3 regions of the Brevibacillus sp. AG genome follow, and region 3 is predicted to be linked to each of the others. Evidence: riboswitches for the same ligand, from Rfam matches in the RefSeq annotation. Region 3 holds a riboswitch; each other region holds the start of a gene.
What was found. Region 3 has a riboswitch for cyclic di-AMP ahead of POF51_RS09115 (C40 family peptidase). Riboswitches for the same ligand answer to the same signal wherever they lie in the genome.
Positions count from the first base shown of each region.

Region 1: linked by a shared signal. The riboswitch ahead of POF51_RS01190 (CAP domain-containing protein) and the one ahead of POF51_RS09115 (C40 family peptidase) in region 3 are both predicted to bind cyclic di-AMP.
Region 2: linked by a shared signal. The riboswitch ahead of POF51_RS27820 (quaternary amine ABC transporter ATP-binding protein) and the one ahead of POF51_RS09115 (C40 family peptidase) in region 3 are both predicted to bind cyclic di-AMP.

Region 1 covers NZ_JAQMYO010000001.1:281,194-286,754, reverse strand. The annotation lists gene POF51_RS01220 (catalase) at 1-437, opposite strand, end outside; gene POF51_RS01215 (2-phosphosulfolactate phosphatase) at 518-1,258, opposite strand; gene POF51_RS01210 (hypothetical protein) at 1,448-1,819, shown strand; gene POF51_RS01205 (hypothetical protein) at 2,264-2,533, shown strand; gene POF51_RS01200 (cold-shock protein) at 2,778-2,981, opposite strand; gene POF51_RS01195 (rhodanese-like domain-containing protein) at 3,412-3,756, shown strand; cyclic di-AMP (ydaO/yuaA leader) riboswitch at 3,841-3,993, shown strand; gene POF51_RS01190 (CAP domain-containing protein) at 4,001-4,735, shown strand; gene POF51_RS01185 (hypothetical protein) at 4,800-4,955, opposite strand; gene POF51_RS01180 (homoserine dehydrogenase) at 5,056-5,561, opposite strand, start outside.
Region 2 covers NZ_JAQMYO010000014.1:116,007-121,567, forward strand. The annotation lists gene POF51_RS27810 (glycine betaine ABC transporter substrate-binding protein) at 1-810, opposite strand, end outside; gene POF51_RS27815 (ABC transporter permease) at 807-1,646, opposite strand; gene POF51_RS27820 (quaternary amine ABC transporter ATP-binding protein) at 1,630-2,856, opposite strand; cyclic di-AMP (ydaO/yuaA leader) riboswitch at 3,252-3,398, opposite strand; gene POF51_RS27825 (cation transporter) at 4,156-4,356, opposite strand; gene POF51_RS27830 (heavy metal translocating P-type ATPase) at 4,422-5,561, opposite strand, start outside.
Region 3 covers NZ_JAQMYO010000003.1:51,263-56,823, forward strand. The annotation lists gene POF51_RS09100 (class I SAM-dependent methyltransferase) at 1-409, opposite strand, end outside; gene POF51_RS09105 (PspA/IM30 family protein) at 504-1,199, opposite strand; gene POF51_RS09110 (LiaF transmembrane domain-containing protein) at 1,263-1,667, opposite strand; cyclic di-AMP (ydaO/yuaA leader) riboswitch at 1,987-2,126, shown strand; gene POF51_RS09115 (C40 family peptidase) at 2,131-2,652, shown strand; gene POF51_RS09120 (response regulator transcription factor) at 2,868-3,587, shown strand; gene POF51_RS09125 (sensor histidine kinase) at 3,588-4,973, shown strand; gene POF51_RS09130 (cytochrome P450) at 5,164-5,561, opposite strand, start outside.

The sequences.
Region 1 (5,561 bases), on a different contig from region 3:
ACTTTGAGGTTATTGCCAACCAGATCCCAGTTCCCGTCCTCTGTATAAAACTTCACCGCAAACCCACGTGGATCGCGCAATGTTTCGGGAGAATGTGTGCCATGAATAACCGTAGAAAACCGTACAAACACAGGCGTTTTTTTCCCCTGCTCCGAAAACAGCTTTGCTCTCGTGTACGTAGAAATCGGCTCATCACCAGCGGTTCCATACGCTTCAAAATAGCCACGCGCTCCTGCTCCTCGGCTATGCACGACACGCTCAGGTGTTTTCTCCCGATCAAAATGTGTGATTTTTTCCAGAAAGTCGTAATTCTCCAGAACCGTTGGCCCGCGATTTCCAACGGTCCGCAGGTTCTGGTTGTCTGTAATCGGATGGCCTTGGCGATTCGTCAGGATATTTTCTTCTGACTGGTTGATGGACTTGCTGTTATCATCCATATGAATCCTCCCTGTCCAGTTTTTCTCATGTGTGGTTCATAACCATGGTTACCGAATGAGGGATTCTTTATGCGAAAAGACTAATTAGCTTCGTAAGCAAAATCAGCGTTAAGCACTGGAACCGTGCAACTCTGATTCCATTCCGCTGCAAGTGCGACATCTTCCGGGTATCCCTTGCTGATCAGTTCTTGGCCAGAAGCACATTTCTGCAAGTAAGCAAGAAGATGATCTTGGGCTGATCGGAAAGCTGCCACCGCCATTTTGGCCTCTGGTGACAATCGATATTCCTCCAATTCGTGAAGCAGCGCACCTGCCGCAATCATATCCTCAATAGCGGGTCGCAATGCTCCATTTCCCCATCGTTCACCGCAAGCAATAACCGTCACAGTTCCTTTCTGCTGTTGTATGTATCTGGCGACGGATGATGCGTTTCGCAAGCACGCAGCGATTACCTTCGCCCCTGTTTTCTTTGCCAGCAAGGTACAGGTCGATCCATTTGGCGAGGGCAACACCATTCTACTTCCCATCGGAACCGTTTTCAGACAGGCGGGTGAAAGGGAGATTGGTTCTCCACGTTTTCCAGCGAGCAGCGCTGCTTTTTGTTTAGCGAATGCTACGGCTGACTCATCCTTTACCTGATAAGGATAGACGATCCCTCCACGTCCCGTTACGATATCGACACACGTGCTGAAGGAGAGCACATCGATAATGACGATCATATCCGATGTTGCACCGACCTGTTCCACCCCTTCGTATCCCCAATCAAATCGAGCCGTATAGTTTAGTTGTTTGCATACAGGCGTTTCTCCCAAAACCTCCACCATCCTCTATCAAAAATAGTTACTCGTCCCCTTACGTTCGCCGTTACAAATCAAGGCAAGAAACAATATCGTATTATTGTCCCACTAGATTACACAAGAATGGAGTGAACATGGATGTCTGAAATCGAATACGACGACGATCAAGATGTTACGGAAAGAAGAAGTCACAGACGCCCAAGAAGAAATACTGTGAGAACGACTGGTATTTTGCAAAACAACCTCGCCCGTGCTCTCACCGCTCACCTCGACCTGGTAAATCTGAACACAGAAGAGGTTGAAGTACGTGTGCAAGTATTGAACTGGGGTAACGCAGTTACGCAAACGAATCCAGTTAGCACCTTGCTTGACATCACGCAATTTATCCCTGCGAATACTCGCACTGCTTTCAATGCGCTGGTCCCCGCTTCTTTCCACTATGAAGTTCGCCTTACCGTAGCAGAAAACAACGGAAATGTCCTTCTCACCACTTATGGCCGTACTACTATCGGCGGCGGTCAAGTTGTTGGTCTTACTGTACTTGACAGTCAATTCCAAACTGTCGAAATCGAAACTTGTATTTAACTATTTTGTAGGAAGAAAATGAGGAATTATGGTGGGACGCCATAGTTCCTTTTTTTATCCCATTCGCATGCAGAAACAGGCGCTGAGGACGATCCCAACGCCTTTTATAATGCTCCCATAGACTGAGACACGGGAGGTTAAAAAATAAGTTATAATAAGAGCATGGAAAAACGGAACCAATATACCTCATAGTTTAAAACAAAGGTTGTCCTGGAGGTCCTCCGGGAGGAGCAGACCGTGAACGAAATTGCTGGCAAGTACGAAATCAGTCTCTAAATGAAGCAAAACCCGATCAATTTTACGTCCAAACTATCGAAAAAATCGCATCCTAAAAACAAATAACGAATTCAATCATCGATATATCGTACTTGAGGGTAATAATAATGTGCTTTATGACTTAACTTCTGATGTAATGAAAAGATAATTTTAAGGGGGAAGAAAGTGGTGAATAATCAATGTAATTTAAAATGGGCTGATTTAAGCGATCCAGTTAAAACGATAATAGAACACATTGATATTAATTGTTGTGATGAAGATTTTCAAGTTGGAACTAAACTAAATATACCGTATTTTAAGGGGAGATTCACTCAAGAAATGGCAGATGCAATTCTCGAATATCAATATTCAACTGAAAATTTAAACGAAAATTGTTATTCTGCCGAACTGCAAGATGGTGTATTGATGATAAAGTTCGTTAAGAGTTCAGAGAGATAGCTCGTTATGTCCAATTTTAAAACCAGGAGCGCCCTCATCAATCTCTAAATGAAGCAAAACCCGATCAATTTTCCGCCCATACTATCGAAAAAATCGCATCCTAAACACTAGGACTACGAAAAGGAGGACATAACTTATTCCTCAAAAAATCGTGTCTTGACAACGGGGAGCATTACATTTTACTTCTACGACCACGCCAAAAAAGAAACTGCCCTCGAAAGGACAGTTTCTTTTAAAAGGAGACTTACAGTTTTACTACGTTCTCAGCTTGTGGGCCACGGTTGCCTTGAACGATGTTGAATTGAACTTTTTGACCTTCGTCCAAAGTTTTGAAACCGTCACCTTGGATTGCGCTGAAGTGTACGAATACATCGTCTCCGCCTTCTACTTGAATGAAACCGAAACCTTTTTCTGCGTTAAACCATTTTACTGTTCCGTTCGTTTGCATTTAAAAAAACCTCCAAAAATTCAATTTGAATATGCTAGTCATATTTACCGAAGCAAATAAAGCTCACATATCATGAAGGAATACCAGATCATGTGCTATGATATGCCTTCATGATATGTGAATTTTACCTACTCAGCAAATATGCAAATGTCATGGGACGGAACTGCAAAATTAAAAACTAAACCTTTTGAAAACCTAAAACAATGAAAGCCCTTCCTCTCTTCCATCCTTGCGGCTCCGATGACCGCGCCAGTGTGAATCGGGGATTCAAAAATGTTATCCATCAGCATACAAACACCTCGATGAATGATTAGGTATCAATTTTTCAAGTAGCAATCTCATTCTACCATGGTTGTCCAACAAAAGCAACCGTTCACCCTTATACTGGGAAGTCGATACTCTGTTACAATAGCATTGGGAGGGATTTCATTTGCAAAATCATACTTTGACAACTATTCAATTATCAGAAATGCTTGAAAAGAAAGTGCCTGTACTATTAGTGGACGTACGCGACGTCGAGAAATTTATCACCGGCAGCCTCGTTCACGAAAATGCATCGACCCGAAACGCACCCTATCTTCTAATGAAAGAACAGGACAAGCCGTTCGATGAAGAAACCGAAAAACTTGCGCAAAATGTGCAGATTGTTACTGTATGTACAACAGGTAACAAGGCTCAAAAAGCTGCCGCTCTTCTTCGTGAGCATGGTTTTCAAGCAAATGCATTGGAAGGCGGCTTAACCGCATGGAAGGAACAATCAAACGAAGCGAAATGAGCCTAATTTATCAACGATTCTAGCTTTTTGCCATATATTACTCCTTTATTTCGATTGGGATTGTCTGATATCGTTGTTCATGCCAAACGAAATAAGCCGAGACTTTCTGAAAAGGAAGTGCGGGGGACTTTTTAGTGGATGAGCAATTCCACATGGGGTGAATCGCCGAATTGGCGTAGGGTTGTTTCCTCAACCCGAATCCGACAACTAACCTCGTAGGCAAAAAAAAGGAGAGATTTGTTTAATGAAACGTTTTGGTTCTGTTACAATCGCGATGACTCTTGGTCTAGGCTTGGCTTTGACAGGGTTTGCTTCTTCTGCTTCCGCAGCATCTAACTGCCCATTGAAGAACGGACAATTCCAATTCAATGTGGGTCAAAATATGGGACAATTCCAAAAAGCACCAAATGCACAACAGTTCTTTAACTTTTATCAAAAACAAGGACAAACTACACCTGTACAACCATACCCAATTCAACCAGGATCTTTTCAATCAGCACCCGTGCAACAAGCACCAGCACAACAAACACCAGTTCAACCAGCACCAGCGCAACCTAGAAATAACGTCACTCAGCCTGCCGCACCAGTAAATCAAGCGGAACAAGGAAAAACTGGTGATTTTGCGAAACAAGTCGCGGATTTGGTGAACCAAGAACGTGCCAAAGCAGGTCTCAAGCCTGTTCAAATGGATGCAGCATTGTCCAAAGTAGCGTTGGCAAAAGCACAAGATATGTCTGCTAACAACTATTTTGACCACAACAGCCCAACGTACGGTTCCCCATTTGACATGATGAAGCAGTATGGCATTCAGTACTCGACTGCAGGTGAGAATATCGCCATGGGACAACAAAGTCCACAAGAAGTTATGCAACAATGGATGAACAGTGAAGGTCACCGCCAAAACATTATGAACCCTGCGTTCACAAAAATTGGTGTAGGCGTCACAAATGGCTACTGGGTACAAGAATTTATCGGATAAAACGCATTGTACGAAATGAAAAGCCGGTGTCTCTTAATCGAGACCCGGCTTTTTCGTGTAGGCATCATTCCTGCTGTGCTTCGGATGCCTGCTTTTTGGGGGTACAGCAGCAGCTATCCTGCTCATTTACCAAAGCGACGTTCTTTTGATTCATTTTTTGCTTGGTTGGGTAAGCAGATACTTGCTGCAGCTCGGCATTGACATCAGACGATTGGTTCATCCGTATGGCCCCCTCGCCGTTTTTTGTGGTGCATCCCTAGTATGCTCGCGGTTGTAAAGGACTCATTCCTAAGGAACACTGGAAGCACATGCAAATGAACCTATCTGCTAATGATATGTTCAAGGTCTTTTAAGGCAGCCGCTGCTGCCGCGACAGGATCTGATTTTCCTCCAACGACCAATAAATCCCCCATGACATCTGTTTCTACCCGTATGGCTTTTGTCGTACCTGATACAGATGCAAATGGATGGGTAAGATCCACTGCACAAAGCTCCACTGCTATAGAAAGTGTGCCATTTGCTTCCTTTTGGATGCTTCCTATCAGCTTGGGAATCTTCGTATGCTTTTTCCAGTTCTCGATTTGTAACGAGGTTATTTCGCGAATACTTGCGCGTGTGATATCAGTCAGATTTACTTGCGCACCAAAAGCGGCGTTTGCCAAGATCGTGAGCTTTGAAGCTGTATCCCAACCATCGATGTCGTAAGAAGGGTCCGGTTCGGCAATCCCCATCTTCTGAGCGAGCTCGACTGCTTCCACACAGGCGAGCCCCTCTTCCATCATTTTTGTGAGCACGAAGTTAGTCGTTCCCGTAAAAATGCCTTCGA
Region 2 (5,561 bases), on a different contig from region 3:
TGTAGACGGCAGCCAAGCCGCAACCATCCCATCTACATCCCCAATGGCCACTCCTGCCCACATCGGTCCAGTCTGCACCTGACTCAATTCGACTTCATACCCCAGCTTCTGCTCCAGCACATGCTCTACAACGTGCGAGCTGGCAATCTCGGAATCCCATGCTACATAAGCGAGAGTCAGCTTCTCTTTTTGGACAGGCTGTATGCCCTCCACCCATTTCGCTACTTTGACTTCGTTGTTTTTTACCCATTCCGCAGCGGCCACTTCCGGATCTTTTCCGTCAATCATTTGGACCATGACTGACTCCATATCGGCTGGCTCCCACGAGAACTTATCCAGAAATTGATAGGCAGCAGGCTGATCCTCTTTCAGCCCTTTGCGCACGATGGTATGGATTTGTTCCGCTCCACCAAAGCCGTTCTTCGGGTCCGCCAAATATTTCAAATCCATCTTTTTAAACATCCAATGCGGTGTCCAGCCCGTAATGATAATCGGTTCCTTCGCTTCGTACGCCTTAGTCAAAGCTGCTGTCATCGCTGCATCGGAGCCTTCAACAAGCTGCCATTTATCCAAGCCATACAAGTTCATGACTTCCTCTGTCTTCACCATCGAGCCTGCTCCTGCGTCGATTCCGATGATTTTGTAGTCGAGCTTTTCTCCTAGCGCGTTGTCCGACGTCTCAGAAGAAATAGGACCGACTACCGTTGCTGTCGGTATTTGTGTGTTTGTGTTTTGACTGGAGCAGCCTGCGAGCCAAGCTGTCGCTCCCATCATTACTGCCAGTAAAGCTGGAACCGCTTTGTTCATCATATGTTTCTCTCCTTTTTTCCTGCATGTTGAGTAAGCCGATCCAAGACGATAGCGATGATCACGATGGATAGCCCCGCCTCGAATCCTCTTCCTATATCCACTTGCGATACGGCGCGATATACGTCTGCACCCAAGCCTTTTGCCCCGATCATAGCCGCTATGACCACCATCGACAGGGCGAGCATGATGCACTGATTGACTCCCGCCAAGATCGTCGATTTCGCATACGGCAGTTGCACTTTCACGAGCTTTTGCCACCCAGTTGCGCCAAAGGCATCCGCTGCTTCCTCCATTTCCGCTGGCACCTGACGTATGCCTAAGTTCGTGAGACGCACAATTGGCGGCAAAGCAAAAATAACGGAGGCAATGACTCCCGGCACCTCACCCAAGCCAAAGAAAAAGATCGCGGGAATCAAGTAAACGAACGCTGGCATCGTCTGCATCAAATCCAGTATTGGCGTGACCAGATTGCGAAACGTATCGTATCTCGCGCAAAGAATGCCCACCGGAATCCCGATGGCGATCGAAATCATGGTGGCAGTGAGGACGAGTCCCAATGTCTCCATCGTTTCATCCCAGTACCCCAGGTTGTGAATGAGAGAAAGTCCGACAACCGTAAAGACCATTGACGCTCTCCCTGCAAAAACCCACGCAGCGGCCCCCAGCAGCAAGATGAGAATCAGCGAAGGTATCTCCGCCAAAACCGTGGAACAGTAAGTCACCATCGTAGAAATGACGATAGACACTGGATCAAACAATACCCCTTTGTACTGGCCCAGCACCTCCACGAACCCTTCCATCCATTCGCCAATCGGCAGCTTAGGCACGACGTCCATCACTCATCACCTCTGCTCTCTGGTGTTCTTGGACATTGACTTTGCCTACCAGCCCGCCTAGCACCGCTCCTTTTACGATGACACCCAACAAACGCTGCTGCTCGCCCACTACCGCAATCGGGATGTGCAGGTCTGCCATCATTGGGAACAAACTGTGCAGACGTGCGTCAGGTGAAACAGTAGGGAGGTCGGTTTTCATAATCGTCTCCAGTGAATCCCCCGTATCGATCGCGAGTGATACGTCATACGCCGTAATCAAGCCGAGCAGTGTGCGCTTTTTGTCCACGACGTACAAGCTGGACACGCCGTTATCCATCATGAGTTGCAGCGCCACTCGCGCCCCTTTGTCAGGCGTGATTGCTTCTGCCCGTTTCATCACATTTTCAGCAACGAGCACTCTGGACAGGTCGGCATCCTCGACAAACTTCCGCACGAATTCATCCGCTGGGTCTGCCATGATTTCTTCCGGGCGGCCGATTTGAATGATCTTTCCGTCTTTCATAAAGGCAATCCGATCACCCAGCCTCAACGCCTCGTGCAAGTCATGTGTAATGAACAGGATCGTCTTTTTCATCGTCATCTGAAGCTCCAGTAGCTCATCCTGCATGTCTTTTCGAATGAGCGGGTCCAGTGCACTGAACGCTTCGTCCATCAAGAGAATATCTGGATTATTAGCCAACGCCCGCGCCAATCCGACTCGCTGGCGCATCCCTCCGCTCAATTGATCCGGGTACGCATTTTCCCACTCGGTTAACCCAACGAGCGCAAGCGCTTCCCGTGCTTTTTCTTGCCGGAGCCCTGGTGGTACTTGTTGAATCTCCAAACCGAACTCGACGTTTTCTCGTACCGTCCGCTGCGGAAACAGGGCGAAGTTTTGGAAAACCATCCCGAGCTTCTTCCTCCTCACCTCGCGCAAAGCCGATGCCTTCATGTCCACGATCTCTTCCCCATCGATCTCGATGCTTCCACTCGTTGGGTCAATCAGTCGATTACACAGTCGGATTAAGGTTGACTTGCCGCTGCCGGACAGGCCCATGATCACGAAGATTTCACCTTCCTCGACTTCAAAGCTGACCTGATTCACCCCGATAGACTGGCCCGTTTGCTTGTAAATTTGTTCTTTCGTACGTCCTTCTGCCAGTAGCTTCAAGGCCAGCTCGGGCTGCTTGCCGAACACTTTTGTCAGTTGATGGACCTTCATTTTGGGCATGGTATCCCTCATCTTTCGTTTTTTCGTAAATGCAAAAAGCCTGCGAAGTTTCCACACTCCAGCAAAACCAAGCATGCACGCTTGATTTTTACTCGTGTAAAAAATCCGCAGGCTTACGTAATACCTGGCATCCCTTTTCAGGACTCCCTGTACTCTGTCTTCCTGATTTCGATTGTCAGCGGTTTATGTCGTACCGACTGCCTCCCAGCGATCCACACGTTTTTCGATAACGTCTGTATGGCGTAAGCTGCTCATCGGTATATCCATAAAAAAATAGGCCGATCCATCCTTTTTCTCCAGAACAAAGGTCCCAAAGAAAAAGCCTGCATCGGCCTATCACACGCCCGCAAGGAATCCCCTTGTTGCGTATTATATGCCTAGACTTTATCCATCCATGACCTTCCCTGCTTTGGCCGACGAGGTTAGCTGACGGGTAGGATGGCAGAGAAGACTTTTCCTCATCCCTCCTGATCACTCAGGATTAACCCCAAAAGATTGGTTCCCCCGCTTCCGAGAATCTCGGAACTAGGCCGTATGTGTTGTTTCTTGATTAAGCTTGATCGTGATTTGATTATACGCTCGCTTCCAGTTATTGTGAACGTTCGTTTAGCACGGTTTTAACCGGACTTTGTCTTTCTTTATGAGTCGGATTGGATTAGCTCTCGGTTACTCATTCGATTAAAGGAATCGTGCGTTATTCTCTCTCGCATGTGGGGTGGGGAGGAAACAGGAGAAAACGCTCAGCTTCTTGGAACACCTGCTGGGAAGCATGTGGTGCCTGGCTCCGTGAAAAAAAGCGAAACCGCGTCCAAAGTAGTCCATTCAAGATGTGTCTCAGAGGTGGACGCTAAAGGCAGTTTCTCTTTTTTTCACTGCGCCTCGGTAGGTGTGTCCAAATATCTTCGCTTATTTCTCCTGTTTCCTCTACAAGCTGTTGGGATTCTACATGCATTTAATGAAGCACCCCCTTGAATGCTGCTTTCAAGATGTAAACAATAGTCGCTTGGGAAGAAGAACATTTCCAGTCCTAGCGCCTCTGGAGCCCAACTCAACGTAGAAATGAATGGCGGGGGTTGTCAGCTTCAACCTCTGCGAATACATCTTCGAAACTCTACTTTTGAAGCGCTCCCGACATTCATTTCGGAGCGGACAGTCTAACCCCTTGCGGGGCGTAGGCCGAAGCGTAGACTGGAAATGGGCTTCTTCCCCTCCCCTACAGCTACTCCAAGCAAAACAGCCAAAAAGCTCCCGCCTCATGGAATCAGGCAGGAGCTTTTTTCGATAGTAATAGCACGATGCTTAAACGACGTCGTAGCCTTGGTCTTCGATTGCTTCTTTTACTGCTTCGAGTGTCAATGTGCTCTCATTGTAGGAAACATCAACCTTTTTATCAGCCAAGTGCACTTTGCCTTCTGCACCCAGTTCTTTCAATGTATTCTCGATGCGCGCTACGCATTTGTTGCAAGACATACCTTCTACGTTCAATGTGATATTTGTCATGATCAAATCTCTCCTTACATTTTATGTTGTATAGGTAAGGCGGACAAAGCCGCTTGTTACTGTTGTTACAGCTTCACTCGTTGCAGTCTCAGTGCGTTGAGTACAACGGATACGGAGCTGAAGGCCATTGCAGCACCGGCAAGCCATGGAGCGAGGAAGCCAATTGCGGCAATCGGGATGCCCAAGGTGTTGTAGGCCAGTGCCCAGAACAGGTTTTGCTTGATGTTGCGGATGGTGAGTTTGCTCATCTCGATGGCGTCTGCGACACTGGTCAGTTCGCCGCGCATCAAGGTAATATCGGCTGCTTCCATAGCCACATCTGTACCTGTACCGATTGCCATACCGACGTCAGCGGTAGCGAGTGCAGGAGCATCGTTGATACCATCGCCGACCATCGCAACTTTTTTGCCTTGTTCTTGCAGTTTTTTCACTTCTGCGGCCTTGCCTTCAGGCAGGACTTCTGCGATGACGTGATCGATTCCTGCTTCACGGGCAATAGCCTCAGCAGTTTGACGGTTGTCACCGGTCATCATGATCACAGTCAATCCCATTGCTTTCATGCGTTGAACAGCTTCCTTGGAGGTCGGTTTGATCGTATCCGCTACGGCAATCAAGCCAGCGAGCTTGCCTTCGACGACTGCGAGCATCGCCGTTTTACCGGAGCGCTCCAGTGCCAGCATGGTATCAGACACTGCTTGATACGAAATTTGATGTTTTTCAAGCAAGCGGCGGGTACCGACGAGTACTTCTTTGCCAGCGACGGTTGCCTGGATACCGAAACCAGGAATGGCTTCAAAAGAATCTGTATTCGTCAAGGTGATTCCTTTATCTGCAATTCCGCGAACGATGGCTTGAGCCAATGGGTGCTCGGAATTTTTCTCAGCGGCGCCGACCAAAGAGAGTAACTCTTGTTCTTCGATATCAATGGCAATGACGTCTGTCAGTTCTGGCTCGCCTTTGGTTACAGTCCCTGTTTTATCGAGGACGATCGTATCCAGATGGTGAGCAGTCTCCAGATGCTCCCCGCCTTTGAACAAGATGCCCAACTCAGCTGCGCGTCCAGAGCCCGCCATGATCGAGGTCGGTGTTGCCAAACCGAGGGCGCACGGGCATGCGATTACGAGTACAGCAATTGCTTTTTCCAAAGCCTCACCGAAGTTGCCAGGTATAACGAAGAAGTACCAGATCAAGAAGGTAAGAATGGC
Region 3 (5,561 bases):
GTACAGATTGAACTTCGTCCAGAATTGCTGCCCGCAGCTCTTGTGGAAAATTGGCGAATGGCAGACCTGAGATAATAACATCTGCACCTGCAAGGTTCTGCTCCTCCAAGTAAGACCTAAGTTTAGTCGCTTCCTCCCTGATAGGAAGATCGGGAAAACGTGATTGAAGCATAGAGCGAAAATGGGAATCTCGTTCCACAAGCACGTAATGTGTGCCGGGACGCAAGCGCTGATAGATCGTTTGGGTAAATGCCCCTGTACCAGGTCCCAGCTCCAGGATCACATCGGTTGAAGCCCAATCGACGTTTTTCAACATTTGCTCACATAAAAAACGAGAGCTGGGGATTATACTACCGACGCGTCCAGGCTCAGCGATAAACCGCCGCAAAAAGACCAAGAAGTCCTGCAAGAATCGTACCTCCTAGGGGAAAAGCAGCCTGATGTACACAGGCTGCCGAATTGACACAATCTATTCTACACCTAGTCCCCCAGTTCCTGTCGAATTAGGATTGTACTGGTTTGGCTACCGGTGTTTTCACTTCATTAATGGATGCTTTGATGCTGGCAAGTTCTGCATCGAGATCATCCTTTTCCAGTTCAGACAAAGCGTTCTCCCAAGCACGGTTCGTTTGGCTCCATTGTCCACTCATTTGCGCTTCTGCTTCCATGCGCATCACTTTTTCTTCCATGCGGGCGAAGCCACGGCCTGCGGACTGATTGCCGATACCGACAACTGCTTGATTGACTTGCTTTTGTGTACGAGCTACTTGTGCACGTGCCATCAGTGTGAACCTTTTCGCACGCATTTTATAGAACTCTTCCTTCAGCTCAGCCAGCTTCTCACGCATTTGCGAAGCTGCCTCGGATGCTGACAGGTAAAGACCTTCGTATTCCGCTGCACGGCCTTCGTACTGCTTCTTGTCAGCGAGTGCTCGACGAGCCAACTCGTCTTCTCCCTCAGTCAAGGCGAGCTTGACTTGACGATCGCGTTTTTCAATCAGAGCATTGGCTTCATCCAATTGCTGGCGGAATTTCTTTTCCAGTGCAACCTGACGGGCAACCGCTACTTCAACTTGTCCGATTTCTACTTCCATGTCACGCATATATTGATTCAGCATTACTACCGGATCTTCCATCGAATCCAATGCATCATTCACCGAAGCTACTGTCAGGTCACGCAAACGTTTAAAGATACTCATTATTTTTTCCTCCTCATCATATCACATCATATTGTTCATCCAAAAGACTCTTGCGACGTAGCGTTATTGTTGTCTTCGTGTTACATGTTTCTCCCAAGTGTCTAGCGTATCTTCCTTTAATACTTTTTGGGCCCATTCACGCTCCCAAGTAGGTGGAGCTTGCTTTGGTTCTTGACTGGGACGTAGTAAGCGATATCCCAGATAAATTACCCCAATGGCCAGAAGCGCGTGAAACAGTAGGTCAAGCTTGCCAATCAGCATCAGGAACCCGAATAGAAAGACGAGGATTCCCCAAAAGCGTGAACCGGTTTGTCCCATAATCTTTTTGGCACCGTATATCATGATCACACCGGGAATGATGAACCCGAGCAAGTCTCCGATATCGATACCCACCAGATCTAGAAGAACCAACCCACCGACTAGCAGCAGAACCAGCCCGAGTAGAACTTTGCCAGACCGTTCGCTCATTACTCGCTTACCTCCATTCGTTTTGCATGTGGTGCTTGTGGAACGTTATGCCCTTATTGTAGCCCTCGGTATAGGCTTCCCATAACGGGCGTGCGGTTGGTTTTTCCCTCCGCCCTTGGACGGAGACAATTTCCTGCCCTAATCGGACGAGCTGTCGCGCAAGGCAGAACAAGCCTGCGTCGAAAGGCGGCTTGCTCTGTCGAACGAAAACGTTACAGCATTTGACGGTAATTTTGTGACGAATATGTGAACTAACGGATGAAAAAGAAGGAAAAAAAGGACTGGCGTAGAATCTTCGTAAGAGTGCGTGTAAAAAAACATCGAAAAATAGCCGAATTCCGCTTGGCGGAAACGGGGGAACCACGTTTTTGGGGTGAATGGTTGCTACTCCTAGCAGCCTAGGGCGTCCTTTCGACCGAACCCTTCAGCTAACCTCGTAGGCTCACGAAGGGAGCAGTTTCTTTTGCGCAAGGTGGTTTTATCTTTATTTATGGCTGGAATGCTTGCTATGGGGGCAGGCGCTGCACAGGCTGCTGAGGAGAATTCTCTGGGTGAAGTAGTCAGCGACTTGTACGGTACCCCTTACAAATCTTCCGGCTCGTCCAAAAAGGGCTTTGACTGCTCCGGTTTCACGCGCTACGTATTTGATGCGTTAGGTGTAGACCTGCCTCACAATTCTGCTTCCCAGTACGAATTAGGTACAGAGGTAGCCAGAAAAGATTTGCAGCCAGGCGATCTCGTGTTCTTTAATACGAACGGTCGCAGCATTTCTCACGTGGGTATCTACATTGGAGACGGCACATTCGTGCACTCGGAATCTGGTCGTGGAGTCGTCAACACCAAGTTGAACGATCCATACTACTGGAGCAAGCGTTATGTAGGCGCTAAGCGTCTCAGTGCTCCTGTTCTAGCGAAAGCAGAAACTCCGAAAAAGGAAAAAGCGGTGCAAGCTGCATCGTTGCCGGAAAAACCAGCTCAAAAATAGTCGTTCGGCAAAATAATAAAAAGCCAGGGACACAATGTCTCTGGCTTTTTCTGACGAAATTTAGTACCTGGTCTAAAGAGGTACCCTTACATATTAGAACAACTTAATAACTTACGGGGTTTCTTTCCCTGATGAGGTCAAAGCATGTTATGATAGACAAGACCCATTCTTTGAATGGTATTCCTTATTAATAGAAGTAACTGGGGGTTGTTCCGGTGAAAGATCACATTTTAATTGTCGATGACAATCTGGAGATTATTGAACTGCTAGAAGACATTTTGGAGAACGAAGGCTTCACCGTTTCCTCCGCAGAGAGCGGAGAAGATGCTCTCTCCCTGCTCAGCCAAGGAGAGCGACCTAACCTGATCCTTTTGGATATTATGATGCCCAACATGAGTGGCTACGAGCTCTGCTCTCAAATTCGCCGTGAGTGGGATTTGCCTATACTGTTTCTCAGTGCAAAAGGAAAAGCGGTAGATAAGGTAGTCGGCTTCGAAATCGGCGCAGACGATTACATCACGAAGCCTTTTGATACAGAAGAACTGCTCGCTCGCATTCGTGCCCACCTGCGTCGCTATGAGCGCATTCGCAAGCATACGGAAGAGCAGCCTGAGAAGGAAACAGCCTCTTCTCCGATTACCGTTTTGAAATTCAAGGACCTAGAAATTCATAAAGAAACGTATTCCGTTTATGTATGTAATCAAAAGATTGAGCTCTCTACAAAAGAATTTCAACTGCTCACATTCCTCGCAGAAAATGCGGGCATCGTCTTTACAAGAGAGCAAATCTATGACCGTGTCTGGGGATATGGTTATGGCTCGCTCAATACAGTGACCGTCCATATCAAAAACCTCCGGGAAAAGCTGGAAACAGAGCGTCAGTTTATTAAAACACAATGGGGGACAGGCTACGTATTTATCGGGGAGAAGCTTTAAATGAGCTTACGTAATAAAATTTTTCTCTCCTTCATTGCCTTGATCACACTCAACATCTTGTTGTTTAAATTTGTTTTTCAAGACATTATTGTCGCTCAACTCAAAAATGATCGGCATAATCAGTATCAGGCTGAGAAGGAAGCTGCAGAGAAGGTCATGCTCAATCAACTGCTTCTCGTCAGTAATTTCAAGGACCCAATCGAACGTTTGGAGCTTGAAAAGCAGTTGCCAGACGACGTGATGTACCGCATGCTCGTGAAGGATGCCAATGGAAACACCATCTACAGCAAAACATCACGCGCCTATAATTTGAAAATGCCTTCTCCCTCCTCATCAAACCGTGGCGATTCTTCCAAGCAAAATGACCTCAAAGTGGTAGCTGAGTACCACTTCCAGCAGGAGCCACCGCGTACAGGGGAGATCGTTGTTTATTTCTACACAGATGATTACGACATGATGGCTACGACAGGGGTTTCCATGATGCTTTGGTTTATTTACGGAAGCATTAGTCTGGTAGGATTGGTTCTGCTCGCTTTGTTCGTTCGCTGGATACTACGGCCCGTGAACGAATTATCGCGCGTCACCCAAGAAATCCAGGAAGGGAAACGGTTAGTGACATTTACGTATCGCTCGCATGATGAATTTGGGCAACTCTTTCGATATTTCGGGGATATGGTTGATGAGCTTCGCTTAGCGGAAGAAAGACAGGCCGAAATGATTGCTTCGATCGCCCACGACTTCCGCACACCTCTCACCACGATCAAAGGGTATGCGTCATATATCGGCTCCGGTCGTGTGACGGATATGACCAAAATACAGAAACAGATGAGCAAAATCGAGCTAAAAACGACGGACTTGGAAAAGTTGCTGGATGAGTTGCAGGACTTCACCGCCCAAAGCTCCGAAGTCCGACTCAACATTAATCGTATTCATGTCAAAAGCTTCTTGAGAGGAATCATTGAGGACTATTTGCCGAGGATTAAAGAGACAGGCCTCACCTTTCATTGGAAGCTGCGTATCTCCAATGAACTACACATCGAAGCGGATGAGACCAAGCTACGACGTGTCATGGAAAACTTGTTGAACAACGCCATTCACTACAACAAACCAGATGGCTCCATTTACCTTACATGTGATCAGCGAGAAGGGCATGTCCTTTTTACTGTGATCGACAAAGGAGAAGGAATCGCCTCTGAAGACTTACCGAAGATTTTCACCAAGTTTTATCGGGCGGAAAAATCACGAAATCGCAACAGTGGCGGTACGGGCTTAGGCTTGACGATTTGCAAAAGCATCGTCCGGCTTCACGGCGGAGATTTGATGGTAAACAGTGAACTGGGAATGGGAAGCAGTTTCTCCTTCACCATCCCCTTCTTCCACGGGTAGCTTTCACAAGCTACCCTTACTTTATATAGATTTATTCTCAGTTAATTATTTCTTTATATTTTACTAGTAAAATAATTTTTGTAAGCATGTTGCTTTCAGTGATAAATAACCCCCAGTTCGGTATCTGACACAATCGGCGAAACCGTAGTGACAAGATGCCTCTTTTTTTGCCCTCTATTTCCATTTTTTTCTATCTCTTCTCCAAACGCATCGGCAATCCGTTCTTTGGACGCAAGGTGACCAACGGCTCGGGTTCCACTTCCTGATTCGGTTCAGCCAGTCGTAGTCGATATCGCTGCGCGATGGTTGCCAATAGCAAAGCTGCCTCCATCAAAGCAAAGTTGTTCCCGATACAAACACGCGGCCCACCGCCAAACGGGAAATAAGCATAAGCTGGATTTCTTTTTAAAAGGTCGCTGTCAAAACGCTCTGGAATGAATTGTTCAGGCTGCTCATAATAGCGTGGGTTACGGTGCATGACATATTGGCTCATCATCAGTGTTTCACCTGGCTTGTACGTTTGACCGCCGATCTCCACCTCTTCTACCACTTCCCGGTTGATCGTCCAGGCTGCTGGATAGAGCCTCA